Regions from separate parts of the Buttiauxella cochleicola genome, predicted to be linked through region 2. Evidence: predicted binding sites of a transcription regulator. Region 2 holds the regulator's gene; the other holds the start of a gene.

Region 1 (16,326 bases), on a different contig from region 2:
ACCGGTTAACCCCAGTTTTAACCCTTCACGCTGGGTGCTGTAGCGGAACCCAACCCCCTGAACCAGGCCGTGGACCCAGGCAAGTGTGCATACTGTGGCCATAACTTCCTCCGTTTCGGGTTCTTGCGTTGCATTTAGCCGGTCTAACCCGGAAAATGGCGCCAAATTATTAGCAAGAAAGCATAGCAAATTATGAGTGTACGTTTAGTGTTAACCAAAGGGCGCGAAAAATCGTTATTGCGCCGTCATCCGTGGGTGTTTTCTGGTGCTGTTGCACGCATGGAAGGCAAAGCCAATCTCGGTGAAACAATTGATGTTGTGGATAGCAATGGCAAATGGCTGGCACGCGCCGCTTATTCGCCATCTTCGCAAATCCGTGCGCGCGTCTGGACTTTCGATGCGAATGAAAGCATCGACATCGATTTCTTCACTCGTCGTTTGCAGCAGGCACAGGTCTGGCGTGAATGGCTCGCGGCTCGCGACGGGCTGGATAGTTATCGTCTGATTGCTGGCGAGTCTGATGGTTTGCCAGGTGTGACGATTGACCGCTTCGGCAACTTCCTTGTGCTGCAATTACTTTCCGCTGGCGCTGAATATCAACGCCCTGCGCTGGTTGCTGCTTTGCAAAATCTCTATCCAGAATGCGCTATTTACGACCGTTCCGATGTTGCGGTTCGTAAGAAAGAAGGAATGGAACTGACGCAAGGCCCGATCAGCGGTGAACTGCCACCTGATTTGTTGCCAATCGAAGAACACGGCATGAAGTTGCTGGTCGATATTAAAGGCGGCCATAAAACGGGTTACTACCTTGACCAGCGCGACAGCCGCTTTTCAACTCGCCAGTATGTGAAAGATAAGCGCGTGCTGAACTGCTTCTCTTACACCGGCGGTTTTGCGGTTTCCGCATTAATGGGTGGCTGCCGCCAGGTTGTCAGTGTTGATACATCTCAGGATGCATTAGATGTTGCGAAGCAAAACGTTGAGCTGAACAAACTCGACCTGAGCAAAGCTGAATTCGTGCGTGATGATGTATTCAAACTGCTGCGCAAATACCGCGATCAGGGTGAGAAGTTCGACGTTATCATTATGGACCCACCAAAATTCGTCGAGAATAAGAACCAACTGATGGGTGCCTGCCGTGGATACAAAGATATCAATATGCTGGCAATTCAGCTGTTGAATCCGGGTGGCATTCTGATGACGTTCTCATGTTCTGGTTTAATGACGACAGATTTATTCCAGAAAATCATCGCTGATGCCGCCGTAGATGCCGGGCGTGATGTACAATTTATAGAGCAGTTCCGCCAGGCCGCAGATCACCCTGTGATCGCCACCTACCCGGAAGGGCTGTATCTGAAAGGGTTTGCCTGTCGCATCATGTAACTTGAATTACAAAAACTTGCCCGCACATTAATGGCAGGTAATGTTTCTCAGGAGGTGACTATGATTGCCAGCAAATTCGGCATAGGCCAGCAAGTACGACACTCTTTGTTGGGTTATCTGGGGGTAGTGGTCGATATCGACCCGGAATACTCTCTGGATGAGCCGGCAGAAGATGAACTGGCCGACAACGATGCCCTCCGTAGTGCACCCTGGTATCATGTAGTGATGGAAGATGATGATGGCCAGGCTGTGCACACCTATCTTGCTGAAGCCCAGTTAAGTGGGGAGTCACAAGACGAGCATCCCGAACAACCGTCGATGGATGAATTGGCGGCTTCGATACGGCAACAGCTTCAGGCACCTCGCCTGCGTAATTAGCAAAAACCCCGCAATTGCGGTAACACCGTTAGTTTAAGAATGAGATATCCGGGGGCGACCACCGGGTTTGGTGTCCCTCCGGGAACCAAATCCCGGCGTTTCCCCTAATTCATTAGCTTAAATGAATGGTGTTACGCAATCGCGGGGTTTTTTATTATTTAGCCAGACCTAGTCTTGGTATTTCAATTGCCGGACATTTATCCATCACCACGTTTAAACCGGCATCTTGCGCAAGGACAGCAGCTTGCTCATTAATCACGCCTAACTGCATCCATAACGTTTTGGCGCCAATGGCTATCGCTTCGCGTGCCACTTCCCATGCTGCTTCCGAATTTCTGAACACGTCGACCATATCAACTTTCTTAGGTATTTCTGCAAGTGAGCCATAACCCTGCTGCCCTAACAGGGTTTTACCCGCCACTTTTGGGGACACCGGGATCACTTCATATCCTTGATCGAGCAAATACGCCATCACCCGATAGCTTGGGCGATCTGGCTTATCACTGGCACCGACCAGCGCAATGGTTCGGGTATCTTTTAGAATAGTTTCGATATCAGCCTGTTTCATCACTCTCTCCGCTGGGACTCTGTAATCAAAAGTGTATGTCATCCGTTACTGACTCACCATCTTTCCCATACGCTGGTAGTAGAGCAATTATTGAGAATATGTCTATATGTTAATGAACCGTCCATATGAAAAACTTTGAAACATTCAGTAAGGGATGGTCCTATTTACCCTCAGGCAGGAGAAATTGATGAGAACCGTGTTCTTAATCGCACTATGCTGGATCCTTCTTTTGCCTGGTGAATCGAGGGCGACAACCCTGCGTCTGTCCACAGAGATCGACTTGCTGGTACTGGATGGGAAAAAAGTTTCCAGTTCTTTGCTAAGAGGTGCTGATAGCATTGAGTTGGACAACGGTCCGCATCAGCTAGTATTTCGTGTAGAAAAAAATATCAGAACCAACACGCGAGAACAGCGCCTTTATATTTCCCCACCTTTAGTGGTGAGTTTCGATACCAAAGAAGTCAGCCAGGTAAATTTCAATATCCCACGGATTGAAAATGATAAAGACAGCGATGAATTTGACCTGGCACCTCATCTTCAGTTGCTCGATGGTGACGCTGGAGTCATCCCATCGAAAGTAGATATTTTGCCGGTTAAAAACGCATCACAGGGAATCGACTACGAGCGGGATACTCAGGTCTACAACAAATCGGGGAAAACGGCGGCGGTAAAAGGATTCGCCACTATGATGGCAGACGACAGCGAACTACTCTCGAAAACATCTGAACTCGACGCTCCGCCTCGTCAATCCGATACGTTAATCGAGCAGCGCCTCAGATATTGGTTTCTACAAGCAGATAAACCTACCCGCGACCGTTTCTTGCAATGGGCAAAAGATAATCCAACGCAATAATTGACTTCCAAATCACGCATTTTTGACACCCTTCTCTTGCAGCATCAGTGGCTTCCAGTAAGCTGTAGCCAATATAAATCAATCAGGATTAACCAATGGAATTAACGACCCGCACCCTGGGGGAAAAAAAACATATTGCGCTGGTTGCGCATGACCACTGTAAAGATGCCTTATTGAAATGGGTTGAGCGCCATAAAGTTAATCTTTCACATCACGTATTGTACGCGACCGGCACCACCGGAAATCTCATCCAGCGTGGCAGCGGTCTTGATGTCAACGCTATGCTTAGCGGCCCGATGGGTGGCGATCAGCAAGTCGGTGCTTTGATTTCCGAAGGGAAAATTGATGTGCTGATTTTCTTCTGGGACCCGCTTAATGCAGTTCCACACGATCCTGACGTTAAAGCATTGCTACGTCTGGCAACTGTGTGGAACATACCTGTTGCAACTAACTTATCAACCGCCGATTTTATTATTCAGTCACCGGGTTTTAATCAGGCAGTTGAAATTTTAATCCCCGATTACGCACGTTATCTGGCAGAACGACTGAAGTAATTACGGTCGGTTTGCTGCGGGCACGCCAAGATGTTTCAGGATATCGACAAAACTGGACGGTTCCTGTTTGTTGAATAAAAGCCAGACTCGATGACGGGCCCGCGTCATCGCCACATACAATAATCGCCTTTCTTCAGCATCAGGATAATCTTCCGGCTGCGGCAATAATGCCTTTTCCATTACCGATTCTCGTGCTACAGCCGGGAAACCATCTTTACCCTGCTGTAAGCCCAACACCACAACGTAGTCAGCCTGCTGCCCTTTACTGGCATGAATAGTCATAAAATCAATGGCGAGCTTTGGCCAGCGTGTTACTGCCTTTTCCAGAATCGCCGGACGTAAATGATGGTAACGGGCCAGAACCAGAATGCGCTGCTGCGGGTTCACATATCCGCTCATCTTATCCAGCAGTGCTTCGAGCTGGTCATCAGCCAATAACGTGACGGATTTTTTATCGCCTTTAGATAGACTGTTTAATGGCTTAGCCAACTGATGCGGATTTTGCTGTACGAACAGATTCGCTATTTCACCTATGCGATCGTTGAAGCGATAAGTGGTATCTAACGCACACTGGTCTGCATCGCCAAAATGGTGAGCAAAAGCGGTGGTCAGCGACATTTCTGCACCACTGAATCGATAAATTGCCTGCCAGTCATCACCCACCGCATATAACGAAGTATGCGAGTTTTGTTTTCTGAGTGCCGCCAGCAGTGCTGCACGCTGCGGCGAGATGTCCTGAAATTCATCCACTAAAATATGCTTCCACGGGCTAATAAACCGCCCCTTTTCCAGCACATTAATAGCCTGATGAATCAAGCCCGAAAAATCGACTGCTTCTTCAGCTTTCAGCGCAGTTTTCCAACTTTTCAGTAACGGGGCCATTAGCTTGACGCGTTTGGCAAAGAGATCGCGGACCTCTTCAGGCGCTGCGGCAATCATTTCTGCCTGCGAACCACCATGCATACGCAATAACCCCAACCAGCGATCTAACCGGCTTGCCAGACGTTTAGCTAAACGTTCATCTTTCCAGTATTCACCTTCAGGCACTTCCCATTGCAGCTCGTCTCGTAACCACTCACGCCAGCCTTTTGCCTGCGCTTTTTTCTCACGACACTGCTGTTGCCAGCTTTCAATTAGCAATTGGTGGCGTGCCGTGGTATCGGATTCCAGCTCGCTAACACGCGGCACTTTTTTGCTTCCTTGCTGAATGATATGCAATGCAATAGCATGAAACGTACGCGCGGAGATAGCATCGGTATTCAAGCGTTCGGCAATTCGCTGATCCATCTCCTGCGCAGCTTTGCGCCCAAATGCCAGCAGCAGGATTTGTTCTTCACTGGCTTCGCCACGTTGTAATAGCCAACCAGCTCGAGCAACAAGAACGGAGGTTTTGCCACTCCCCGCCCCCGCGAGCACTAATAGCGAATCTTCGCCATTGACGACGGCACGAGCCTGAGAAGGATTCAGAGGAGAACTTTCTATGTGCTGGAAAAAGTCAGCATACTTTTCCAGCATGTGATTGGTAAAAGCGGTATTGCGTTGATGGCGGCGCGTATCACCTTGTTCAAGCCAGGCTTTACAATGAAACCAAAGTTCGCGGCAATTTTCGAATTCATCAAGCCGTGCTAATGGCAGCGGTAGTGCTGAAAACGCAGCGCGAACATTTTGCTGTAACGCCTGCATATCACTGCGTTTGAACCATTTCTCTTGCTGAATCCTGCGCGTTATTTCGGCATATTGCTGTTGTAGCACCTGAGCTGCCACTTCGCTCATTTCAGTGCTCCAGTTCTGCCAGAGTTCGTTCAGGTGATGATAAAAGTGCTGCGTTTCACTCCATTCCGTACCATGCAAACGCACGACTTTATCATCGGGCAAGACAAATTCCAGCTCGCCCCAAACCAGACCACGCTTGCAATTAATTGCGATTAACTGATTGAATGGAATAAGGTATTCATGACGATCGCCCTTTACCTCTACACCCGCAGTCAGTAATCTCACCCGATTGTAGGGATGTTGTGCTAAATGTTTGCCAAGGGAAGTCGCTTTCAATTCCATTACGCTTTGCCTGATCCAAAAAATGGTTGTGGTTAAGTTTACCCGCCGAAGGAATGACGCTCCAGAGTAAAAACGCGTTACAATTGCTGTGGTTATTCATTTATCTACATTCATACCAACAAAGAGTGATTATGCGTACAGTCCTTAATGTATTGAACTTTGTACTGGGTGGTTTCCTCACCACTCTCTCTTGGTTGCTGGCCACTCTCGTCAGTATCATTTTTATTTTCACTCTCCCGCTGACTCGTTCCTGCTGGGAGATAACTAAACTCTCGTTCGTTCCGTATGGCAATGAAGCGGTTCATGTTGATGAGCTCAACCCGCAGGGTAAAAGCGCCATCCTGAACACCGGCGGCACGCTGCTAAACATTCTCTGGCTAGTATTTTTCGGCTGGTGGCTATGTGTGTTGCACATTTGTACCGGGATTGCACAGTGCATCACTATTATCGGTATTCCTGTAGGAATCGCTAACTTCAAGATAGCAGCGATTGCACTTTGGCCAGTGGGTCGCCGTGTCGTTTCTGTAGAAACTGCACAGGCTGCACGTGAAGCTAATGCACGACGTCGTTTCCAGTAAATTTGACAAGAATAGTGAGTATTAATGCTTAGCCCAATTCTGCGCCGCTATACCTGGAACAGCACCTGGCTCTATAACTTACGTATTTTCATTGCGCTTACGGGCACCGCTGCCTTCCCATGGTGGTTGGGCGAGGTCAAGCTCACTATTCCGTTAACGCTTGGCGTTGTTGCCGCAGCTCTTGCAGATTTAGATGACCGTCTCACCGGGCGTATACGTAATCTTCTGATTACTTTGGTTAGTTTCTTCATCGCTTCCGCATCGGTGGAGTTGTTATATCCATGGCCTGTACTGTTTGGTATTGGGCTAATGGTTTCCACCAGCGGGTTTATTCTTCTGGGAGGATTAGGTCAGCGTTACGCCACTATCGCTTTTGGGGCGCTGCTTATCGCCATCTATACCATGCTCGGCATTTCTTTGTACGATCACTGGTATCAACAACCTATTTTGCTGTTGGCAGGTGCCATCTGGTACAACTTACTGACACTTGCTGGGCATCTTATATTCCCGATTCGACCGCTTCAGGATAACCTGGCACGCTGTTATGAAAGCCTCGCGCGTTATCTCGAAGTCAAAGCAACCCTATTTGACCCCGATATCGAAGAAGAAAGCCAGGCACCAATGCTTGAACTTGCGATGGCGAATAGCCAGCTTGTGACAATGTTGAATCAAACCAAAGGCTCGTTGCTGACGCGCTTACGAGGAGATCGTGGGCAGCGAGGCACTCGGCGGACTCTGCACTACTATTTTGTCGCTCAGGATATTCATGAGCGCGCCAGCTCTTCCCACATCCAGTACCAGGCACTGCGCGATAAGTTTCGCTACAGCGACATCATGTTTCGCTTTCAACGCCTGTTAACCATGCAATCTCAGGCCTGCTTGCAGCTTTCACGCTCCGTTTTATTACGCGTGAAATATCAACATGACCCACGGTTCGAGCGAGCGTTTACCCATCTTGACGCCGCCATTGAGAGATTAAAAACGGATCAGTCTCTGGCCAGTGAATTAAAAGCACTTGGCTTCCTGGTGAGTAATTTGCGCGCCATTGATGCTCAGTTAGCAACTATTGAATCTGAACAAGCCCTCGCCGCGCCGCACAGCGATATTGAAAACCGACTGTTGGATGATCGCTTAACTGGCTTTGGTGATATCTGGCAGCGATTAAAACGGAATTTAACTCCAGAATCAGCGTTATTCCGCCATGCGGTGCGCATGTCCGTTGTACTATGCGTCGGCTATGCGTTTATTCAATTCACCGGGTTAAAACATGGCTACTGGATACTGTTGACCAGCCTTTTTGTTTGCCAGCCTAACTACAGCGCCACTCGCCGACGCCTGGCTTTACGTATTATTGGCACTTTGGTAGGCGTGGCTGTCGGGCTTCCGGTATTGTTCTTTGTGCCATCAATTGAAGGACAGCTTGTTTTAATTGTGATTACCGGCGTGCTGTTCTTTGCTTTTCGCAACGTACAATATGCGCACGCCACCATGTTTATCACCTTGCTAGTGTTGCTCTGTTTCAACCTGTTGGGCGAAGGGTTTGAAGTCGCAATGCCACGTATCTTCGATACCTTATTAGGATGTGCCATAGCCTGGGCCGCAGTCAGTTTCATCTGGCCTGACTGGCGTTTTCGCAGATTGCCATTAGTGGTGGAGCGTGCATTTAACGCTAACTGCCGTTATCTGGATGCGATTCTTGAGCAATATCACCAGGGTCGTGACAATAGGCTTGAGTACCGTATTGCACGCCGGGATGCACATAACAAAGATGCTGAACTGGCTTCTGTTGTGTCGAATATGTCGTCTGAACCGCGTGTTTCACCGGAGATGCGGGAAACAGCATTTCGACTATTGTGCCTGAATCATACCTTCAACAGCTATATTTCAGCGTTGGGTGCACATCGTGAAAGACTGACCAACGAGGATATTTTGCTCCTGCTTGATGATGCTGTGTGCTACGTCGACGATGCACTTCATCACCTGCCAGCAGATGAAGAACGAGTACAAAAAGCACTTCAGGGACTATCTGAACGTATAACCACACTTGAACCGCAACCAGACTCCAAAGAGCCACTGGTGCTTCAGCAGGTTGGTCTGCTGGTTGCGCTATTACCTGAGATATCGCGCCTTCAACAACTTGTGTCGCAACAACACGATTAACGCCTTTGGCGTTTCTCGTAATGATGCCCCCACTCGACCAACTCCTGGCGCGTTGCCGCCGGGAGTGCAGCCTCATGAATTCCGCAAATAGCACCAGCTAATGCCAGCAATACCTGTACGCCAAGCCCTTTCTTAATGCCTCTAAGCTTTATCCAGGAGCGCTTTGCGCCGTAGGCATGAAGGGTACGTACATCGGCAATACCGACTTCCCACAACATCATTTCCAGACTGTGCGTTAAATTGGGTAAATCTTTAAGCCTTTGCTGAGCACGCTGCCGGGATTTTTGGCGCCGGGCACTGAATAGAGCATCCATTGACAGTTGCACTAGCTTTTCCCGATCGCTCCACAACCCCTCATCAACGCGGTAATAATTTAGTTCGATAGTACGTCCGCGTTTATTGTAGAGCAGAGGCTGCGAGGCTCGTTTAACAAAATAGACTTCCGTTTGTTCACATGCTCGCAGGTAGAGCTCCCCTTCTGAAACCATGGCAAACACAACATTTTCTACCGTCAGGCTATATCCACCAAATAGCGATCGACAGCCTATTTCCCCTAGTGGTGATAAGTATTCTTTGGACTGATGAATCCTTGCATATGATTTATTTTTCATGAATATATCCCTAAATATCATGTATTAACGCATCATCACAGTTTATTACCGCTTCCTGTAGTACGAAAATAAGTAACCTAATCACTCACCGCAATCACATTCTCACTTTCCGTCGAATTACATGATGAAATTGCGAGACACTTTCCGAAATTTAGATTGATCTTTATCCAAACAGGTATTACTGTATATCCATACAGTAACCCATCAGGCGGGATTAACTATGCATTCACATAACGTTCGAACTCAGGTTGCCACTGTTACAAATACTGTGCCTTCTGTGGCCCAGTCATCAGCAGGTAACAAAATTAAAGGGTTGATCAGTGAAGTGATCTACAGCGAAGATCAGCCATGGGTTACACAGCTGGTTTTATTGCCACTGCTTCAACAACTGGGGCAACAGTCACGCTGGCAGCTGTGGCTAACACCACAGCAGAAATTAAGTCGTCAGTGGGTACAATCAGCAGGTCTTCCGCTGGCAAAAGTTATGCAAGTGAGCCAGTTAGATCCACTTTTCACAGTAGATGCTATGGTAAAAGCATTGCAGACAGGAAATTACAGTGTTGTTATCGGTTGGTTACCTGAAGAATTGACGAATGAAGAGCATTCGCAACTGTCATCTGCCGCCGAAATAGGGAATGCGATCGGCTTCATTATGCGTCCAACCCGTATCTCGGAAACAGGGTGTCGACCACGAAGTGAGCTAAAAATTCATTCTAGTTTGTATCATTAAGTAAATTTAAGAGAATTCCTGGAACTTTTTATGAACTCTTGACAATCCATTGTGAATTATCAAGAATCCGCGTCCCAAGCCGCTCCAGGCGGCCTTCCAGCAAATCTTTAGAGTGTGAATTACGCGCAAAAATGTTAGAAAATGTTTATACAAGTCGTTTTTTTTCATATGCCTGACGGACTTCACACTTGTAAGTTTTAAACTACGTTGTAGACTTTAGCTCGCCAGGGTTGCTCTTCATAACACCGATTGATCGGTAGAGTAACAAGTGAGCATAAACTCGGGCGAAGGATTTAACCCTGGGCTTTAGAGCGATTTTAAAGCTCATGGCCTTTTTGGATGATAATGAGGCGCAAAAAATGAAAAAGACAGCTATCGCGATTGCAGTGGCACTGGCTGGCTTCGCTACCGTAGCGCAGGCCGCACCGAAAGATAACACCTGGTATGCAGGTGGTAAGTTGGGTTGGTCCCAATTCCACGACACCGGTTTCTCTAACCAGAACGGCTATGATAGCGGCATCGGTAATGGCCCTACTCATGAAAGCCAACTGGGTGCTGGTGCGTTCGGTGGTTACCAGGTTAACCCGTACGTTGGTTTTGAAATGGGTTATGACTGGTTAGGTCGTATGCCATATAAAGGCAGCGTAGAAAACGGTGCTTTCAAAGCGCAAGGCGTTCAACTGACCGCTAAACTGGGCTACCCAATCACTGACGATCTGGACATCTACACTCGTCTGGGTGGTATGGTATGGCGTGCAGATTCTACAGCTATGAATGCTGCTGGTAACCGTGTAAGCGATCACGACACTGGCGTATCTCCGCTGGCTGCTGGTGGTATCGAGTGGGCTGTTACCCGCGATATCGCTACCCGTCTGGAATACCAGTGGACTAACAACATTGGTGACGCTGCTACCGTTGGTACTCGTCCAGACAACGGCTTGTTGAGCCTGGGTGTTTCTTACCGTTTCGGTCAGGGCGAAGTTGCAGCTCCAGTAGTAGCTCCAGCTCCAGCACCAGCTCCAGAAGTACAGACCAAGCACTTCACTCTGAAGTCTGATGTTCTGTTTAACTTCAACAAAGCAACTCTGAAACCAGAAGGTCAGCAGGCACTGGATCAGCTGTATACTCAGCTGAGCAACCTCGACCCGAAAGATGGTTCTGTTGTAGTTCTGGGCTTCACCGACCGTATCGGTTCCGATCAATACAACAACAAACTGTCTGAAAAACGTGCACAGTCAGTTGTTGATTACCTGATCTCTAAAGGTATCCCAGCTAACAAGATCTCCCCACGCGGTATGGGCGAATCTAACCCAGTTACTGGCAACACCTGTGATAACGTAGCTCCTAAAGCTAAACTGATTGATTGCCTGGCTCCAGATCGTCGCGTAGAGATCGAAGTTAAAGGTATCAAAGACGTTGTAACTCAGCCTGCGGCATAAGTTACCGTTATAAAAAAACCCCGCTAAGGCGGGGTTTTTTGTTTTTATTCTTTGGTGGATACCCAGAACCCAAAAATAGAACTCTGGGTCAATACAACCGCCCCTCTACTCTTTGCCTAGCAAAGCCTGGAGATCCTGTTTGAGCGATGACATCTGATTGGCGTATTGCTCTTTACGCTCAGCATCTTCAATCAATTGCACAATAGTTTCTGAGAGAGTGCATCCTCGTCGATGAGCAAGCCCTGCTAACCGCTGCCAAACCAAATATTCAAGGTCGATGGACTTCTTACGGGTATGTTGATGCTCGGCATTAAAGTGCCTTTTACGCCGCGCACGGATAGTTTGCTTCATACGATTATGAAGCTCTGGATTCATATGTTTCTCAATCCAACTCAACACAAGCACAGGTTCATTTTCGAAGCGTAACAGTTCATCAACGGCTTCTTTCGCCGCACTAGCTTCGATGTAACGTGTAATTAATTCGCCTTCGCGGTGTTTTTTGACCAGATACTTCCACTTCCAGCCGCTCTCGAGATTTTCCAACTGTTGATATTTCATTGCGATCTCAGTGTGACCGTGTAACTCATTTCAGAATAACAGTTTTTTTTATTTTCGCTTACCTGAAAAATGAAAGCTGTGAGCTAAGTAAACTTGCCGCTCCGCATAAACCGTGTGCTGCCTTCCCTATTCTTGTATAATCGCGCCTTTGACATCTAATTAATAAATAGCGACTTTGACGACTAATCGACTTGAATGGCGTGCTCTTGTACCTGATACCGAAAGCTATCAGGAAATTTTCGCACAGCCTTATGATTCCGAAACTGCCCCTTTCTCCGCTGTGCAACCCCGTCTGTCTTACGGACTGGTGCAGCTCAGCCAACCGGTAGCCTCGGCCGATCTGATGCTGGTAAAAGCCGCTGAAGAAGCCGAATACCTTAATCTTATTACCGAAGCAGCACGCGAGTGCTGGTCGCATGACAACGCTCTGACGGGCGGTCATTATCTGGTAGAAGGCAGTCACGTAACGTTACGCCCGGCCGAGTCCGCAGAAGACAATTTTGCAGGGCTGTCTGAGGTTGTCGCTGCCGACTGGATTGAAGCGGACCAGCTGTTTGGCTGCGTGCGCCAGTTTGCAGGCGAAATTACTCTGACTCCAGGCCTGGTTCACCGTGCAAACGGTGGCATTCTGGTGCTGTCATTGCGCAGTGTGCTCGCACAACCGCTATTGTGGTTACGCCTAAAGCAAATGGTCATTCAGGGTCGCTTCGACTGGATTTCACCTGACGAAACGCGTCCTCTGCCAATTAATATTCCTTCATTACCATTGAGCCTGAAACTGATTCTGGTAGGCGAGCGCGAATCGCTGGCAGACTTCCAGGATATGGAACCTGAACTGGCTACTTCGGCGATTTATAGTGAATTTGAAGAAAATCTGCAGATCGCCTCTGCTGATGATATGGCGTTATGGTGCCAGTGGATTTACGCGGTAGCCAAATCAAAATCTCTGCCTGCCCCTGCAACTGATGCATGGCAAGTGTTAATCCGTGAAGCCGTGCGTTATACCGGCGACCAGGAAACACTGCCGCTATGCCCATCGTGGATTAGCCGTCAGTTGCGCGAAGTTGCCGCCTTTACTGAAGAAAAAAGTTTCGGTGCTGACGAACTAACGCAAATGCTGGCACAACGTGAGTGGCGTGAAGGTTATCTTGCTGAACGTATGCAAGATGAAATTCTGCTTGAGCAGATCCTCATCGAAACTGAAGGTGAAATGGTCGGCCAGATCAATGCCCTGTCGGTGATTGAGTTCCCAGGGCATCCACGTGCATTTGGTGAACCTTCTCGTATCAGCTGTGTGGTGCATGTCGGTGATGGTGAGTTTACTGACGTTGAACGCAAAGCGGAGCTGGGCGGCAATATTCATGCGAAAGGCATGATGATCATGCAGGCATTTTTAATGTCTGAGTTGCAACTTGACCAGCAAATCCCCTTCTCTGCATCTCTGACTTTTGAACAGTCTTATAGTGAAGTGGATGGCGACAGTGCCTCAATGGCCGAACTTTGCGCATTAATCAGTGCACTGGCAAATGTACCTATTTATCAGCATATTGCGGTGACAGGTTCCGTAGACCAGTTTGGTCGAGTGCAACCCGTTGGCGGTCTGAATGAGAAGATCGAAGGTTTCTTCCGAATTTGCCAACAACGCGAGTTTACCGGCAAGCAAGGCGTGATTATCCCGGTTGCCAACGTGCGTCACCTTTGCCTGCATCAGGACGTTCTGGATGCTGTAGAACAAGGGCAATTCACCATTTGGGCCATCGATGATGTCACTGATGCACTACCCTTATTAACAAATCTGCCCTGGGATGGCGAAGGGCAAAATACGCTCATGCGTGCGGTACAAGAGCGAATCGCTCAGGCATCCGCGCAAGATATTCGGCACCGCTATCCATGGCCACTGCGTTGGCTCAATTGGTTCAATCAAAACTGATCGGACTTGTTGAGCGTACACGTGTTAGCTAACATGCGTGCTTCATTACAATAAGGCTTACTGTAAACATGGTAGATAAACGCGAATCCTATACAAAAGAAGATCTTCTTGCCTCTGGTCGTGGCGAACTGTTTGGTGCTGAAGGCCCACGTTTGCCTGCGCCATCCATGCTGATGATGGACCGCGTCGTCAAGATGACCGAAGACGGTGGTAACTTCGATAAAGGTTACGTTGAAGCAGAATTAGATATTAATCCTGACCTGTGGTTCTTCGGTTGCCACTTTATCGGCGATCCAGTAATGCCTGGTTGCCTGGGTCTGGATGCGATGTGGCAGCTGGTAGGTTTTTACCTCGGCTGGTTAGGCGGTGAAGGTAAAGGCCGTGCACTGGGCGTGGGTGAAGTTAAACTCGCGGGTCAGATCCTGCCGACAGCGAAAAAAGTCAGCTACCGTATTCACTTCAAACGCGTTATCAATCGCCGCCTGATTATGGGCCTGGCAGATGGTGAAGTGTTGGTTGATGGCCGTGTAATTTACACCGCCACCGATCTGAAAGTGGGTCTTTTCAAAGACACCACCGCTTTCTAAGCCTGATTTTATACCCAAAATAATTCGAGTGGCATCGAGGCGGCAAGAGAGCAAGTCCCGATGAGCTTACATAAGTAAGTGATTATTCGGCCCATCCATGCGCCTCACCCCTTCGGGGCGCTGGTAACAGCGTTCAAATCTGCTCCAGGCAGATTTGTCGGGCGCGTGAACGAGCCAACAAAGATGCAGCTCGAAGTATGAAGGGTATAAACGCGAAACCTCCGCTATGCGGAGGTTTCTTTTTCTAAAGAGACAGTGATTACGCGGTAACCGCCCTGTCTTCCATGGCTTCTCGCCAGCCTCCCATCCAGTACGACCTTTGATTCAGTGTCTGATAGGGACACATCTCTTTGGAGCGTCCGACGATACCTGCTTGATAACCACGTTGATGAGCCCGTTCCAGGCGATCTCGTTTTTGTCTCTTCATGCCTCGTTTCCCTCATTTCTATATAATCTGGTGGAAAGAAAACAGTGGCCACAAAACGTGCAACCACATATAAGCAATAACTCCTAAAGCCTCTATCGTCAATGCGCAAAATTCACGCCAATGTCATAAATGTGAGCTACAAGAGTTTTGTTTTGCACAAAAAGTGTGAGAACGCATGGGTAACAAATTAATGCCAAAAGAAAAGCTGCGTTCCGCTTTGTAGGCGAATGACGCAGCTTTTTTGTGCTACTGAGATGATTAGTTAAAGCGAGTCAGCTCACCAGCGATACTTTTCGCTTCTTGCTGCCAGGCCTGAGCTAAGGTTTTCACCATGGCATCATAACCATCAGCTTCTTGCTTCAGCTCAACGTGGAACGGACGTTTAATCAATTGCCCCTGATGTTTGAGCAACCACTCGCCACTTACAATCACTTTCCCGTCATAACGTCCGTGAAAACCGGTCACGTTAACATTCAGAGTATCCTGATCGTTGCCTAGTGGTTGTGATGCCACAACCCAACCAGGTAACGCGCTACTCAGATTGCTGACAAGAGTATTTCGCAATTGCTGATCCAACGGACTTGCCCACAAATTGCTGGAGGCAATGACGTACTGCACCTCACTGGTCTGATAAACCACGCCATTGCCAGCGAGGTAATCAGGAACCGCAACCTGCTCTACCCACAATAAATGGGTTCCAGGCTGGCTCACGGCCTGCATAGCAGGTGCGGAGCTTTGAGGTAGCTGGTAATAGGTCTTTCCATTATCGCTGCTGCTACAGGCCGTTAGAGCCAATGCAGCAAAGAGTGGGAGCCATTTTTTCATTCTTTCGCCCTCTTCGGCTGGGGATCTTTTTTATCCTTCGCTTCAAAGACCAGCGAATTGCTCTTATCGTTCAACGTGCGCAGTACAGGCTGCAATTCACGCAGAACCTGATCAAGACGCTGCATATCGGCCACCATCTTGTTGTAGGCCGCAGAACCCGGCTGGAAGCCCTGCATACTGCGATTAAGTTCACGCAGTGTCGACTGCATATCTTCAGGCAAAGATTGCATCGACTTATTCGCGGTAATCTTATTCAGATTATCGAGCGTCTGCTGCAAGCGCTTCATGGTTCGCTGACTTTCCGCAAGCGAATTGGTGGTTTGTTCAATCATCGGATTGAGCGGCAAGTTGTTAATCTTATCCAGTGTCTCCAGCAAGCGTTGTTGGATTTGCGCCAGTCCACCACTCATCGTTGGGATTATCGGGTAACCCGCAAATGTCGGTAACTCGGTTACCGGCGGCGCTTTAGGATTGAAATCCAGGTCGATAAACAGTGCCCCGGTAACAATGCTGCCCGTTTTCATAGACGCTCGTAAACCACGTTTAATCAACGCTGTCATGTTGTCCTGGATATGGACATCATCACCGACAAGATTTTGCAAACGCTCAGGTTCAAGACGGATCAGAACCGGAATACGGAAGTCATCATTGATCTTCTGGCGCATCCCATCGGTAAAGAATGGCACCTTA
Region 2 (16,326 bases):
GCGTTACCAAAATCAGATAAGAGAGACGAGAGTTTACTCTATCTCCCTCCGAGGAAACAGAAGGAGTTCTCATGGCAACACGCATTGAATTTAGTCAGCACGGCGGACCAGAAGTCTTAAAAGTTGTTAAATTCACCCCAACCGCACCCGCAGAAAACGAAGTCCAGGTTGAGAACAAAGCGATTGGTATCAACTACATCGACACCTATATTCGCAGCGGTTTATACCCACCTCCGATGCTACCAAGCGGCCTCGGCACTGAAGCTGCGGGCGTAGTCAGTAAAATTGGCAGCGCGGTAACACATATTAAAGTTGGCGATCGTGTGGTCTATGCACAGTCAGGACTTGGCGCTTACAGCAGTGTTCATAACGTACCGGCAGATAAAGTAGCAAAACTCCCGGACGCTATCTCTTTCGAACAAGCTGCTGCTTCCTTCCTTAAAGGGCTGACGGTCTATTATCTGCTGCGTAAAACCTACGATATTAAAGCCAACGAAGTTTTCTTGTTCCATGCCGCAGCCGGCGGCGTGGGGCTGATTGCCTGCCAGTGGGCAAAAGCGCTGGGTGCCAAATTAATTGGCACTGTCGGTTCTGCGCAAAAAGCAGAAAGCGCCAAAAAAGCCGGAGCCTGGCAAACCATTAACTATCGCGAAGAGAATCTTGTCGAACGCGTGAAAGAGATAACCGGCGGCAAGAAAGTGGCGGTGGTTTATGACTCGGTCGGGAAAGATACTTGGGAATCGTCGCTCGATTGCCTGCAACGGCAAGGTTTGATGGTGAGTTTTGGGAACTCTTCCGGCCCGGTGACGGGCGTGAATCTGGGGATCCTGAACCAGAAAGGCTCGCTGTATGTTACGCGTCCGTCACTAAATGGTTACGTCACCACGCGTGAAGAGCTGGAAGAAGCGTGCAACGAGCTGTTCTCGTTGATTGCCAGCGGCGTGATAAAAGTGGATGTGGCGGATAGCCAGAAGTTTGCCCTGAGCGATGCTGCACTGGCTCATGCAACACTTGAGAGCCGCAGCACGCAAGGTTCTAGTTTGCTGATTCCATAAAAGAATTTGGGCCTCCCGAGGGAAGCCCATTCTTTTTTGTTCGCTCTGTATGTAGGGTACAGCGCGATGAATTCGTTTTTTTGCAACCCGGTAATAATGTCAGGTTTGGTAAATAATTGATATCCCACAGCCCGCGAACTTAGCCAGAAAGATGCGAGGTTGTGATCAACTCCGCAATACCTGAGCAATTCACACGGTTATTGCTGCTAAAATTTAGCGCTTATCCGCAACCAACGACAAAGCATGTTCCACAACGTCGATTCCTGCACCGGCTTTATGGGCATTTTCACTCAGATAACGACGCCATTGGCGCGCACCCGGAATACCCTGGAAAAGTCCCAACATATGGCGAGTGACATGGCCTAAATAAGTGCCGTTTGCCAGTTCACGCTCAATGTACGGATACATGGCACGAACCGCTGCAACGGTGTCGATTTCCGGCGAATCAATACCAAAAATCTCCCGGTCAACCGCCGTCAGCAGGCCAGGGTTTTGATAGGCTTCGCGCCCCACCATTACGCCGTCCATATGTTCCAGATGCGTTTTAGCTTCTTCCAGCGTTTTAATTCCACCGTTAATCGCCATCGTCAGATGCGGGAAATCACGCTTTAACTGATAAACACGCGGGTAATCCAGCGGTGGAATTTCACGGTTTTCTTTCGGGCTTAAACCAGAAAGCCAGGCTTTACGGGCGTGGATGATAAACATCTCGCATTCACCCTTCCCGGCTACCGTGCCAATAAAATCGCAGAGAAATTCGTAGCTATCCTGGTCGTCAATGCCGATACGCGTTTTGACAGTAACCGGAATAGAAACCACATCACGCATCGCTTTAATACAATCGGCAACGCGCTGCGCGTCCGCCATTAAACACGCGCCAAACATGCCATTTTGCACACGATCTGACGGGCAACCCACGTTCAGGTTAATTTCATCGTAGCCGCGCTCTTGCGCCAGTTTCGCGCAAATAGCCAATGCAGCCGGATCGCTACCGCCTAATTGCAGCGCGATAGGATGCTCGTCTTCGCTGTACGCCAGATAGTCCCCTTTGCCATGAATAATTGCACCGGTTGTCACCATTTCGGTGTACAGCAGTGTCTGGCTAGATAACTGACGCAAAAAATAACGGCAGTGGCGATCGGTCCAGTCAAGCATCGGCGCAATAGAGAAACGATGTGGCTGGAAAGGAGTCTGGCTGATTTGTGAGGACATAGGCACTGGCGTTTACGGGCTACGGTTAAAAAAGGGTCGCTACTATAGCATAAAGCAGCGTCGGGACACCCGCTCGTCCCGACTGCTATTTTTATCAGAAGGTAACGCTAAGCTGCGCTCCGGCCCCCCATGTCTGGTCTTCGCCGTATAGCCCCATTAAATCAACATGAACACGATTAAATGGCGCAAAACCAACACCGCCGGTAAAGACGTTGCTGTCGTTTGATTTGACGTCGGCACGATAACCCGCACGCACGGCAAGCCATGGCAGCGGCGTAATTTCTGCACCGACGCCAACGTACTGCGAGTCTTCTTCGCTTTTGAAGCCTTTGGTTTCGGTGAGATCACCATCGGCGCTAAGGGTGATGAGATCGTTATGCCAGGCTACACCAGCCGTCACCAATGGACGAATCTGGTACGTGTCTTTGTAGTTAGTTGTCTCACCGGTTCTGCCATTGGTGATCAGAATATCTTTGGTATCAATGTCACGCGAAATCAGGTTCTGACCGCTCAGACCAACCGTCCAGTTTTCGCCGAAATCGGCCGCCAGGCCCGCATCCACATTGAAACCGGTATCATCATTGCGATAGCGGCTGCTATTCCAGTCACTGCTATCGTAGTTATAAATCGAGGTGGTGTAGTTATAGAGCCAGGTTTTTTGCAACTTCGGTGTGACGCCAAAAGAAACCGGCACTCCACCGAGATCAAACTCCTTCGCAAGCGCCACGCCATAGTCAGAGACAATAGCCGCACGGCCAGAAGCAGTAGAATTCAGATTGCTGGTGATAACATCGGAGCCATTAATAGCGGCATCAAACGCAACGCCCCCGGCCACTGCCCGAGAACCGGCGATGCTATTGAGATAATCGATATCTTGCTGATCGATGGAAGAACTAACATGCGCACGCGCATAGGCTTTTGCGACAAAAGCCACTGAAAGCACGTCGTTTGGAATACTGACTGCGATACTGGCACCCGCCTTCGCGTTTGCCGTTTTTCCTTTCAGATCATTCAGCTCACCAGCCAGATCGCCCGCAGCACTCTGAAACTGGCTGAGCGAACCATTTGGATTTAAAAGGATATCCTGCAGGGTGAGATCGTCGATAACGTTTTTGTATTGATCAACCTTATCGCTAATGTCATCAATCTGATCCTGCAGATTATCTTTATCCGTAATTTGCGCACTCACAGACGGTAGAATAACCGTCACTGTGTCGTCCTGCTTAGCCTTAGCCAGCAACGCGGGGTTCGTAAGCACCCCACTTCCGTAGCTCGCGGAAGCGACACCAGTACCACCCATTGCATCACTTCGTGCTTCAGACCATGTGCCCGCCGCATAAGCGTGATTTGCCATAAATAAAGATGCGGCGCTAAACGCCGCCAAAGTTTTCATTTTTTTCATTCACCACACGTCCGTCTGTTGATCAGATGTAATAACTGCCCCTGCCAGTTATGACTGAACAGAGGCGGACTATTGCTGTGAATAAAAGGCTGAAAAGTGGGCTGTTTCGCCCATCGGAATCCCGTTTCTATCCTTCAGGATTATGAGTTCAAAATTTCCATGCAAACTTATTTATAGTTTACCGTTCGGTTTTCGTGAAGGCTGACCGTCATGTGGGCCGAAAAATTGGGGGGGATGATCAATCCATCGATCCTGTCGCTGTGCGGCATAGCCTGGGTTTAGCGGGTAATAAATTCGATTCTCAGCTTTATTTGCCTCCCCCACAATTAGCAGTCGGACTTCATGCTCTGTGTTGTTGATAAAGGTATGGCAGGTACCTGTTCCAGCGGGGAAACCAACGCTATCGCCAGGTTCAAGTGGGTAAAGGTGCCCATTAATCCACACTTGTGGATGCCCTTCGAGCACATAAGCAAACTCTTCTTCGCTGCTTTCAGCATGAGGATAAGATGTGCGGCGACCTGGTAGCAGGCGCTCATGATGAATTCCCAGGCGATTAAGACCCAGCTTGCGGGCCAGTGGCGCGCCAATAGAAAACCGCTCTGCGCTGTCTGGATAAGTCGAATCATCGTCACCTTCTATTTCCTTCCAGTGGCGAATGCAATCAGGTTTATTCATAACAAACTCCGGGATAGTCATCTCAAAAGGTTGTGGCTAAGCGCACCACTCGGCGTTTTTTGCGCGTTGTGATAAAGTGTAGGGCTAATCTACAGGGGAATACTGATGGACATCACGACTTCACAAAACGTGTTAGCGCAGGCTGAAAAACTATGCGAGCAGCGTAATGTGCGCCTGACACCACAACGTCTTGAAGTATTGCGTTTGCTGACTCAGCAAGCAGGCGCTATCAGTGCTTATGATTTGCTGGATTTATTGCGTGCCAGCGAACCGCAAGCTAAACCCCCGACAGTGTATCGTGCGCTCGATTTTCTGCTCGAACAAGGTTTTGTACACCGTGTAGAGTCCACCAACAGCTATGTGTTGTGCAATCTTATCGATCAGCCAACTCACTCATCTGCGATGTTTATTTGTGATCGATGTGGTGCGGTGAAGGAGCGTAGTGCGGAAGGTGTGGAAGATATCATGCACCAACTGGCGGCCCAGTTAGGGTTTGCTCTGCATCATAACGTTATTGAGGCGCATGGTTTATGCAGCGCGTGTGCAGAAGTTGAAGCTTGTAGCCACCCGGATGCTTGCGGGCATGACCACTCCATTCAGAGTAAAAAGAAGTCACGTTAGATTGGTTGGATTTGAGTTGAATGGAACGGTACATCCATGTACCTGGGCAGGGTAGCCTTGAGAACTAACACATCTAAGGGAAACTAATTACCAACGGTATTTGTTGCGAGTTTCCCAATCAACGACTTCTTCCTCTGCCTTATCCTTTTCGTACCCATAACGCTCTTGAATTTTACCGACAAGCTGATCGCGTTTGCCTTCGATGACAGTCATATCATCGTCAGTCAGTTTGCCCCATTTCTCTTTTACTGTGCCTTTAAACTGTTTCCAGTTACCGCCGATTTCGTCTTTATTCATAATAATATCCTCATCGTTCGGGGAAGAACTGCTAAAAAATTACCAACGTCCAATGTGCTGCCATTTGGCCAACACCACTCTATCTGCTGGACGTGATAATAATTGTAGTCAAGGATATGGTGGTACGGAGAAAACTAAGAATCTTTAACCATACGGCTTAACTTTGTACGTTGTTAAACCAGCTATTTTGCTGCCAGTGACGACGCCAAATCCAACCTAACGCCAGCCCCCGCAGAGCAAGGAATACCGCCACAGAAAGCCATAACCCGTGGTTGCCTAAATACGGAACCGTGAAGAGCGTTAGCCCGAAACCAACAGCGGCAACCGCCATGCTATTACGCATCTCAGCTCCCCTTGTCGCGCCAATAAACATCCCATCCAGCAAGTAGCACCAGACACCGACTACGGGTAATACAATCTGCCAGTGGAGATAGCGATCGGCCTGTAGCTGTAATTGGGGAATGGACGTCAGAAGAGAAACAATTTGCTCGCCAAATAGGGCATACACCACGGCAAACATGAGCGCGACTAAACCCGCCTGGCGACAGGCAGCACCCCAAACCTCGAGTAGTTGGCCGCGATTCTTTGCGCCATAAGCTTGCCCGGAATGGGCTTCAACGGCATAGGCAAAACCATCAAGCGCATAAGCGGTAAACGTCAGAAGCGTCATTAATACCGCATTGACGGCGACAATTTCGCTACCTAAGCGCGCACCAAAGATGGTCACTGATGCAAAGCACACTTGCAGTAATAACGAGCGCAACATGATGTCCCGATTGAGCGCCAGTAAGCGCCGAACATTGCCACGCCAGGACTGCTTAATCATCTCAAAGCTGATACCACGCATGCCCATAACCTTCTTCACCATCAGCAATCCGATGAAAAATGTCGCGTATTCAGCAGTGACAGTCGCAAGTGCCGCCCCTTGAACATCAAGGTGCAACCCCATAACCAGCCACACATCCAGTACGATATTCAGAACATTGCCGACTACCAGCAAGATAACCGGAGCTCGTGCGTATTGAACCCCTAACAACCATCCTAGTAGAACCAGGTTGGCAAGCGAGGCTGGCGCACTTAGCCAGCGGATTTCAAGAAAGCGTTGTGCTTGTACGAGCACATCCTGATTGCCACCAACAATTTGTAAAGCGAGTGAAATGAGGGGATCGCGCAGTAAGACAATTGCCACCCCTGCCCCAAGTGCCAGCAATAGTGGTTGCACCAGTGCACGAGCTAACGCTGAGGGATTATTGGCGCCAAAAGCCTGAGCAGTTAAGCCTGTGGTACTCATTCGTAAAAACAGCAGCAACATAAACAGGAAGCTGGTTGCTGTCGCACCAATGGCAACACCGCCCAAGTAAACAGGACTATCCAGATGACCAATCACAGCCGTATCGACAAGGCCAAGCAGCGGAACAGTAATGTTGGAGAAAATCATGGGTAAAGCGAGGCGCCAGAGCGCACGATCCGCTGTGGAGAATAATTGCATGACCTCTCCTGAAGGAGATCAAAGAGAATTAAGGCAGTGATGCGCATTCTAAATGCGCATCACCTAAAGAGATTTTACAGCCAGTCGCCGTTGCGAATAACCCCAACAGCCAGCCCTTCAATTGAGAAGTTATGCTCGCGCAGGTCTACCACGATCGGTTCAAACTCACTGTTTTCTGGCAGCAGATGAACTGTATTGCCCTGTTGTTTTAAGCGCTTAACGGTAACTTCATCATCGATACGCGCGACAACAACCTGGCCATTACGCACATCCTGAGTTTTATGAACCGCAAGCAGGTCGCCATCCATAATGCCGATGTCTTTCATTGACATACCGCTGACGCGCAGCAAGAAGTCGGCATTTGGTTTGAACAGTGAAGGATCAACCTGGTAATGGCCTTCGATATGTTGCTGTGCCAGGAGTGGCTCACCTGCAGCAACACGCCCAACCAGTGGAATACCAGTCACTTCTTCCACCAACAGGCGGATACCACGGGATGCACCAGAAACAATTTCAAGCACACCTTTACGGGCAAGTGCTTTTAAATGCTCTTCAGCGGCGTTCGGAGAACGGAACCCCAGACGTTGAGCAATCTCGGCACGAGTCGGTGGCATGCCGGTCTGGCTGATATGATCCCGAATAAGATCAAACACCTCTTGCTGCCTGGTAGTTAACGCTTTCATTCCGCCCCCTGGGTGTTTATACAGTTATGCTGTGAGTATATACAGTCAAAGGTCAATTTGGAACCACAAATTAAGCAAAAAACCAGGCACTTAACTATTCTGGAAAGATCACCGCAAATGCGACCAAAGCAGCGTGACCCAGGTAATTACTGCGAGGATAATTGAAATTAATACAGCGGCCGAGCCCATATCTTTGGCGCGTCCTGAAAGCTCGTGATAATCAGTGCCAACACGGTCGACAAGTGCCTCAATAGCGCTATTGAGGATCTCGACAATCATGACCAGCACGACTGAGCCGATAAGTAGAATGCGGGTAATGGGATCGACATCTAACCAACATGCGATGGCAATGGCGATAACAGCAGAAACGCCTTCCTGGCGGAAAGCTGCTTCGTTGATCCAGGCTGCTTTGAGCCCTTTCCATGAGTAGCCTGCGGCTTTGATGATACGGGTAAGTCCAGTGGTACTGCTCGCCATTTTAGGAAACCTTTTCAAATTATTTGCATCAATGCTTGTCAAAATTATAACGCCACAGAAATCTGGGTGAGATTCTGATATTCTTGCGGCGAATTTGCATCATTAACCTGAGGCTTTACATCGTTTATGTCAGGCTGGCCAAGAATCTACTACAAATTACTTAATTTACCATTAGGCGTTCTGGTAAAGAGCAAGTCCATTCCGGCAGATCCACAGGCCGAACTGGGCTTAGATCCCACACGCCCAATAATGTACGTTCTGCCTTATAACTCAAAGGCGGACTTATTAACCCTGCGCGCGCAATGCCTCGCGCACAACTTGCCCGACCCTCTCGAGCCGTTAGAGATCGACGGTGCGGTATTGCCGCGCTATGTCTTTATCCATGGCGGCCCGCGTGTGTTCACTTATTACACGCCAAAAGAAGAGTCGATCAAGCTGTTCCATGATTATCTCGACTTGCACCGCAGCAATCCAAATCTGGATGTGCAGATGGTGCCGGTATCGGTGATGTTTGGCCGCTCTCCGGGTCGCGAAAAAGGCGAAGTTAACCCGCCACTGAAGATGCTTAACGGCATTCAGAAATTCTTCGCAGTCTCCTGGCTTGGGCGCGACAGCTTTGTGCGGTTCTCTGCACCTGTTTCGCTGCGCCAGATGGCAACCGATCACGGTACAGACAAAAAAATCGCCCAAAAACTGGCACGCGTGGCGCGTATGCACTTTGCTCGCCAGCGCTTAGCGACTGTTGGCCCGCGTCTGCCGGTACGTCAGGATCTGTTCAATAAGCTTTTGGCTTCAAAAGCTATTGCCCGTGCAGTAGAAGATGAAGCGCGCAGCAAGAAAATCTCCCATGAAAAAGCGCAGCAAAATGCTGTTGCCTTGATGGAAGAGATTGCGGCGAACTTCTCTTATGAAGCCGTTCGTTTGACCGACCGCGTATTAGGTCTGACGTGGAACCGTTTGTACCAGGGCATTAACGTTCACAATGCTGAACGCGTTCGCCAACTGGCTCATGACGGCCATGAGATTGTCTATGTGCCCTGCCACCGCAGCCACATGGACTACATGCTTCTGTCTTACGTGCTCTATCACCAGGGGCTGGTTCCTCCGCACATTGCAGCGGGTATCAACCTGAATTTCTGGCCAGCCGGCCCGATTTTCCGCCGCCTGGGCGCGTTCTTTATTCGCCGTACCTTTAAGGGCAGCAAACTCTACTCCACCGTGTTCCGTGAATATCTTGGCGAGCTGTTCAGCCGTGGCTATTCCGTTGAATACTTTGTGGAAGGTGGCCGTTCTCGTACCGGCCGTTTGCTAGACCCGAAAACCGGCACGCTGTCGATGACCATTCAGGCCATGCTGCGCGGCGGTACACGTCCAATTACATTGGTGCCGATTTACATTGGCTACGAGCATGTAATGGAAGTGGGGACTTACGCGAAAGAACTGCGCGGTGCGACTAAAGAAAAAGAAAGCTTCATGCAGATGGTACGTGGGCTGAGCAAGCTGCGTAACCTCGGCCAGGGCTATGTTAACTTCGGCGAACCAATGCCGTTGATGACATTCCTCAACCAGCGAGTGCCTGAGTGGCGTGATTCAATCGACCCGATTGAGGCCATCCGCCCGGCATGGTTAACGCCAACGGTTAATGAAATTGCTGCCGAACTGATGGTGCGTATTAACAATGCAGGCGCGGCAAACGCCATGAACCTGTGCTGTACCGCGCTCCTGGCATCGCGCCAGCGTTCACTGACGCGCGAACAACTGACCGAACAGCTCAACTGTTACCTGAGCCTGTTGCGTAATGTGCCGTATTCACCGGACGCTACCGCACCAGACCAGCCAGCAGAAGCGCTTATCGAACACGCGCTGCAGATGAATAAGTTTGAAGTAGAGAAAGATACGATTGGTGACATCATCATTCTGCCGCGTGAGCAGGCAGTGCTGATGACTTACTACCGTAACAACATCCTGCATATGCTGGTGTTACCTTCTCTGCTGGCTGCAATTATCACGCAGCATCGCCACATTTCCCGCAGCGAGCTTCTGCGTCAGGTTGAGCTGCTCTACCCGATGCTGAAGTCTGAGTTGTTCCTGCGTTGGGAAAAAGCTGAACTTGCCAGTGAAATGGATGCGCTGCTTAATGAACTGGTTCGTCAGGATCTGATTACCCTTACGGGTGAAGAAGTGGTGATTAACCCGGCACGCTCACGCACTATGCAGCTTCTGGCGGCAGGTGTTCGTGAAACGCTGCAACGTTACGCGATTACTTTCTGGCTGCTGAGTGCAAATCCATCGATTAACCGTGGGACGCTGGAGCGCGAAAGCCGCACCGTTGCCCAACGTTTGTCGGTGTTGCATGGCATTAATGCACCGGAGTTCTTCGATAAAGCTGTATTCACCTCGCTGGTATTAACCTTGCGTGATGAAGGCTATATCAGCGACACCGGAGATGCAGAACCCGCCGAAACGATGAAGGTCTACCAGATGCTGGCAGAGCTGATCATGCCGGATGTGCGTTTGACGATTGAAAGTGCGACGTCGCAGGCTGCGACCGAGTAAAAAATCTGGCGGATAAACGAAGTGTCATCCGCCATTTAGTTTCTTATACCCGAGCTACTTCGAGATGCAGGTAGGCGGCAATCGAACGAATCCCGATGAGCTTACTCAAGTAAGTGATTCGGGTGAATGAGAGCAGCCAACAACCCTGCAACTTGAAGGGCGATGGGTATAATTAGAAGTGTAGGTAACTCAACACCAACCCTATAAACAGCACCAGGCCAACATAGTTATTGTTGAGGAAAGCTTTAAAACACGCATCACGGTCACGATTCGCCGTCAGCCGTTGCTGATGGACAAAGAGCATCCCCGCCAGCGCAATAGACCAGTAGAACGCCCCACCTAATCCGTTTAACCAGCCAATCACCGCCAACAACACCATCACTGTAAACTGCAAAATACCGATAATCAGATTGTCATAACGGCCAAATAAGATGGCTGTGGATTTAATGCCGATTTTCAGATCGTCATCGCGGTCAACCATTGCGTACTGCGTGTCATAAGCCACAGCCCAGCAAATATTGGTTAAAAACATCAGCCAACAGCTAAGTGGAACAGACTCGCTCACTGCGGCAAATGCCATCGGGATTGACCAGCCAAATGCAGCCCCTAGCACCACTTGCGGCAAATGAGTGTAGCGCTTCATAAACGGGTAAACCCAGGCAAGCGCTAACCCCGCCACCGATAATAAAATCGTCATGGTATTAAGCGTCAGTACCAGTAAAAACGAAAGCACTACCAGTACCGCAAATAAGATACGCGCTTCTTTCTCGCTTACAGCCCCGCTCGGCAATGGCCTGTGCGCCGTGCGTTTCACGTGACCATCAAATTTGCGGTCAGCGTAGTCATTTACCACGCAACCCGCAGCGCGCATCATCCAGACTCCGGCTATAAACACGCATAAAATGGTTAGCGGAGGCACTCCCGGTGTCGCAAGCCACAGCGCCCATAGGGTGGGCCATAACAACAAAAGCGAGCCAATTGGCTTATCAAGTCGCATCAGACGTTGATACGCCTGCCATTTACCCTGTTTCAGACTCCACTCCATTATTTTTCCTCTCGATACAACGGAGAAGCAGGAAGGAATAACTCGGTTAGCACCAGCGGCTTTCCAGCTAATCTCAGGCGGGAACGACGCCCCCACTGCTCCGAACTGCGGCCAATCTCAATAAAATCCCGTGTCAGGGAAGATGAACTAAACAGGTAGCGTCCAAGCGGCGTGGTTCCGAGCCTTTGTAAAGCAAGCTCTGGTCCTTCAAGGGTTGATTCAGGGACCACTGTACGCCCCAAAAGCCAGGGCACATCGTCACCGCAAAGCACAACTTCGCGCAACCAATAACGGCTGGACTCAGGCAACATATTAGCTTCAGGAAGAACGACATGCGATTCGAAAAAACCTTCACGCACAATGCGGGCAGTAACCCTGGAACAATACTGCTCAAAGCGTTTGGTCATTGAGTCTTCAAGCAACAGCCAGTCAAGGAGTGATGCACTCAACCCTTCTGGAATCGCAGCTTCAAAACGTAAGGCGCGCAATGGCGAAAGCGCGTCAGACATGGGAATTTCTCCGAAACAAAACCGAAAATCATTGTAACGCAGAATAGGTATAGCGGGGCAGGGAAAAGCTCACAAGCGTTTAACAATGCCGGGAACAATGCCGGGGAACAATGCTAACCCTTCTAAATCATTCGAGTTGAATCAAGGCGGCAAAAGAGAAAATCCCTCTGAGCTTACTAAAGTAAGTGATGAGGGTTTTTGAGCGCAGCCAACGCAGAGTCAGCTTGAAGGATGACGAAGGAAAAAAGGTGCGCCCGGAGGCGCACCAAACTTCAAACATCAGCACTGCGGGGAAACCATCACCCCTTGCCTTTTACACTGCTGATAAAGGTTTTACGGGCGCTAGTCGATCCCAGGCGTTCAGCTTCATCCAGCAGTTTCAAGGCTTTATCAACATCGCCTTTCGCTACTGCATCTTTGATAGCCTGGTTGAAGTAGCTCTCTGTATCGCTAAGCACGGGTTCTTTTTTCGCGGCAGGAGCCGGAGCGGCTACAGGCGCAGTAGCTGTTGCTGCAACAGGTGCGGCATAAGCGGTAGCAGGCGCTGCGGTGTTACCCACAGTCACAGGGTCTGGACCAGATGAACCAAAGAGTGGCCCCACTAAAATGCTTGAACCAGAAGAGGTTTTTACCCGCAATTTCAGCGTTCCCGTCGTGCCATGGCTCGCAATTGGGTCTGGAATATCTGGGATCGCGTTGCCATTGCCCTTGGCATAGGCTTTGGCCGGATCAATCATCTTCGTGGTTTGTTGTGCATCTTTACTGGTGGTGAAGACCAATAAATAGAGTTTTTGCTGCCCCAATGCTGGCGTTAATTTAAACGTCCCTTCCAGGCGGTTATCAGACATCACGCCTGGTTCCTGGTAGGCAAAGAAACTGCTTGGGAAGTATGCAGCCGGGCGCAGGTTTTGATCCAAAACCAGTACGTTTGGCGCGAAGACCGTATCTTTTTCAACGACGCTGGTAAGGGTAATAGTCAGTTCACCAATACCCGCCGGAACGCTGTAAGCCGCTACCGGACCAATAATGTCAGCGACACCCAGAGACTGTCCGCCAGTCGCAAGGTTTGTGGTATGCAGTTTGTTTTGGGTAACCGGCGTCCAGACAAGATTTTGTAATGCAGATTCAGGAATTGACGGCGCGGCAGAAACATCCTGCGGAACGATATTGATATCTGCCAGACTGATTCCGGGAACGCTGGCGAGCAACCCTGCAGAAAGGCAGAGTGCGAGGAGACTTTTTTTCATTTTCATTTTTATAGACCTCGAATGGGAAATCGGTGGAAAGTTGGCCAGGCAATAGCGCTTTCCATCGAAACAAGCATTGGCATAGAGGGTAATCATGATGGGGAGTTCAGTGGCGAACTCCCCATCATTTCTTCACTTCAGGTTAATGCTGTATTACCACCAGATTTCCATCTGGGCACCGAAGGTGAATTCGTCGTCATCGCCACGGCTGGTAGAGAAGTTGCCGTTACCGGTAGAGTCAGAGATAGCAAAGCGAGTGTTGTCGCCGTTGGCATCTTTCGCGTAACCCCATTTCTCATCCCATTTGGCGTAAGTTGCGAACAGACGCAGTGCCGGACGTGACCAGATGCTGTCGCCTGCCTGCCATTGTTGTGCCAGGGTGATTTTGTACTGACCGTTACGGTCGCCAGTTTCCTGGGATTTCACGTTGTCGTAGCCAACTTCCAGCAAGGTACTCATGATTGGCGTCCATTTGTACATTGGGCGCACACCTACGGTGTACCATTCAGTACCCTGGTTATCATCCATATCCAGGTTCTGGTACATCGCAACGTACATCAGGTCCCATTGGTCAGCCAGAGTGATCGCGCCGTGGTCGAGAACACGAATCATGCTGCCGTCGTTGTTTACGCTACCGCCCTGCGCCTGGCCTTTGCCCTGCGAAGTCATAGAGTCAGTTGCATACTGCACAACGAATTTGTTGAAGCCTTTCATCATACTTTGCGTATGTTCAAGGGTCCCCATCCAACCATCTTTCGACGCACCTGGTTGCAGGTAGTAGTCGTCAGGAATGTTGGTGTGACCGTAGTCAACACCCAGTTCCAGTGTGCCGCCAGGGTTAGTTTCAATACCAGCCCAACGCACGTCAAATACGTCGTTTGGAACTTTGTTGTTGTAAGTACGTTCGCCGGTTACCGGGTCGCGATCGCCGAACGCTGAAGAACCGCCTGACTCAGAAGAACGAGTTGCTGCGAAGGAAAGTTTACCTGCACCTACGTCAATGTTTTCCAGACCTGCACCAGGACCAGAAATATCCCAGTAGTAGAAGTCGATCATGTGAACGTCGTGACGTTGGTAGAAACGCTTACCAGCCCACATGTTTGCGCCAGGCAACGAGTCGATCAGGTTTTTACCCTGCACGTTGAATTCGCGAATCGCCGGGGTGTTGGTGTCTTCCCAGTCATTCAACTGCGGAGAGTTATAGGCAATGTTGGAGTCGAAATAGAAGCTCTTATCGCCTTCTTTCCAGACTTCCTGACCTAATTTAATTTCCGCGTACGTTTCGCACTCGTTACCCAGACGATATTTAGACTGAGCACCAGTTGCCTGGAAACATTCTTGCGGGCCGCCGCTACCGGTCCAGCCGATACCAGAACGGGCATAACCGTGGAAATCCACAGCCAGAGCCTGAACAGACATAACGCCTGCTGCTACGGCGACTGCCAGTGGGAGTTTGCGCAGAGTAATCATCGTTCTATCTCCTGAGATCATTGCTTTTCTTTTTTATGGGAATGCTTAAACACCTGGCTCTTGATGCAACCGACGACATGCGGTGCCATCTTCTCGGAACAGATGGCAACGCTCTGGCGGCAAGCCAATAGCGAATGTGGCACCCTCTTTTACCAACACCACGTCATTCTGGCGGTACACCAGGTTCTGACGGATGGCGGGGATTTGGATATGAATCTGAGTTTCATGACCAAGCTGTTCAACAACCTGTACTTCGCCTTCGAGAGTGACGTCAGCGATGTCGCTTGGCAGTAGGTGTTCCGGGCGAATACCAAGGGACATGTTGGCACCGACCTGAACTTCTTTGCTTTCCACCGGCAGCCAGACTTGCTGGCGGTTCGGTAATTCAACCTGCACCTGATCAATGGCAGTAGCGGTGACTTTTACTGGCAGGAAGTTCATTTTTGGCGAGCCAATAAAACCCGCAACAAAACGATCCGCCGGGTAGTGATATAGCTCGAGTGGTTTACCCACCTGCGCGACGCGGCCTGCGTCCAGCACCACAATTTTGTCGGCAAGCGTCATCGCTTCAACCTGGTCGTGGGTGACGTAAATCATGGTGCGACCAAGGCGCTTATGCAGTCGGGAAATCTCAATACGCATCTGCACACGCAGTGCCGCATCAAGGTTTGAAAGAGGTTCATCAAGCAGGAATACACGCGGTTCAGCCACCAGCGTACGGCCAATAGCTACGCGCTGACGCTGTCCACCAGAAAGTGCTTTCGGGCGACGTTCTAATAAATGTCCCAGTTGTAAAGTTTCTGAAACCTGGGTGACACGCTGATTGATATCGCTTTTCTTGGCACCAGCAAGCTTCAGGCCGAAGGACATGTTTTCAGCAACGGAGAGATGGGGATAAAGAGCATAAGACTGGAATACCATGCCGACGCCACGCTCAGCGGGAGGGATGTCGTTCATGCGAGTATCACCAATGAATAAATCACCGCTGGTGATCGTTTCCAGACCCGCAATCATGCGTAACAGTGTGGATTTACCGCAGCCTGACGGTCCAACAAAAACCACGAACTCACCTTCTTGAATGTCGAGGTTGATATCTTTCGATACCACCACATCACCCCAGGCTTTCGTTACGTTCCGTAGCTGTACGCTTGCCATGTACTTCTCCCTTCATTCCGTCACTCTGCTAAACGGCAGGTGATTCAAGATGTGTCGGACTATGAATGATCTATACATTTCGTGAATCCTCCACCCTGCTGTTTTTAATGGGGGAGGAGGCGGGAGGATGAGAAGCGAGTTTCTGCAACCGGTTACAGCAGGCGCGACAGTTTTTCGTGATCGTGGTTTCAAATTTCTGGGTGGTTTTGTGTGCTCTGGTACACATAACTGTCAGTTATGGAATGCAGATCACAGATACCAGGGTGGGGGCGTAGGGCTAAGGAGGATGAGAAGCACTTGCCATCTGCGCAAACTGGCATCCGTAACGCCACTACCTTGACCTTGATGTATCCACGCGCATAGCAAACCACCATTCAAAGGATGGGAATAAATATGAAAATTAAAACTGGCGCCCGCATCCTCGCTCTGTCTG

The links. The regulator LexA, encoded in region 2, represses DNA repair genes until DNA is damaged. The targets are predictions, from matches to a motif close to TNCTGTATGTACATACAGNA.
Region 1: the regulator LexA is predicted to act here: its motif matches at 9,320-9,339, upstream of sulA (SOS-induced cell division inhibitor SulA).

The regions. Positions count from the first base shown of each region.
Region 1 is NZ_JAJSOU010000007.1:3,638-19,963, forward strand. Features, by position in the region: gene yccX (acylphosphatase) at 1-102, opposite strand, end outside; gene rlmI (23S rRNA (cytosine(1962)-C(5))-methyltransferase RlmI) at 193-1,383, shown strand; gene hspQ (heat shock protein HspQ) at 1,444-1,761, shown strand; gene LVQ79_RS11040 (CoA-binding protein) at 1,916-2,329, opposite strand; gene csgI (curli synthesis inhibitor) at 2,517-3,182, shown strand; gene mgsA (methylglyoxal synthase) at 3,278-3,736, shown strand; gene helD (DNA helicase IV) at 3,737-5,791, opposite strand; gene LVQ79_RS11060 (YccF domain-containing protein) at 5,923-6,369, shown strand; gene yccS (YccS family putative transporter) at 6,394-8,529, shown strand; gene LVQ79_RS11070 (TfoX/Sxy family DNA transformation protein) at 8,526-9,140, opposite strand; gene sulA (SOS-induced cell division inhibitor SulA) at 9,361-9,870, shown strand; gene ompA (porin OmpA) at 10,230-11,309, shown strand; gene matP (macrodomain Ter protein MatP) at 11,415-11,867, opposite strand; gene LVQ79_RS11090 (AAA family ATPase) at 12,043-13,797, shown strand; gene fabA (bifunctional 3-hydroxydecanoyl-ACP dehydratase/trans-2-decenoyl-ACP isomerase) at 13,866-14,384, shown strand; gene rmf (ribosome modulation factor) at 14,644-14,811, opposite strand; gene pqiC (membrane integrity-associated transporter subunit PqiC) at 15,070-15,636, opposite strand; gene pqiB (intermembrane transport protein PqiB) at 15,633-16,326, opposite strand, start outside.
Region 2 is NZ_JAJSOU010000009.1:31,469-47,794, reverse strand. Features, by position in the region: gene LVQ79_RS13500 (quinone oxidoreductase) at 72-1,055, shown strand; gene dusA (tRNA dihydrouridine(20/20a) synthase DusA) at 1,269-2,267, opposite strand; gene LVQ79_RS13490 (conjugal transfer protein TraF) at 2,362-3,669, opposite strand; gene LVQ79_RS13485 (cupin domain-containing protein) at 3,841-4,344, opposite strand; gene zur (zinc uptake transcriptional repressor Zur) at 4,450-4,965, shown strand; gene LVQ79_RS13475 (CsbD family protein) at 5,053-5,262, opposite strand; gene dinF (MATE family efflux transporter DinF) at 5,420-6,751, opposite strand; gene lexA (transcriptional repressor LexA) at 6,826-7,434, opposite strand; gene LVQ79_RS13460 (diacylglycerol kinase) at 7,543-7,911, opposite strand; gene plsB (glycerol-3-phosphate 1-O-acyltransferase PlsB) at 8,038-10,467, shown strand; gene ubiA (4-hydroxybenzoate octaprenyltransferase) at 10,640-11,512, opposite strand; gene ubiC (chorismate lyase) at 11,512-12,021, opposite strand; gene malM (maltose operon protein MalM) at 12,321-13,274, opposite strand; gene LVQ79_RS13435 (maltoporin) at 13,422-14,738, opposite strand; gene malK (maltose/maltodextrin ABC transporter ATP-binding protein MalK) at 14,784-15,893, opposite strand; gene malE (maltose/maltodextrin ABC transporter substrate-binding protein MalE) at 16,287-16,326, shown strand, end outside.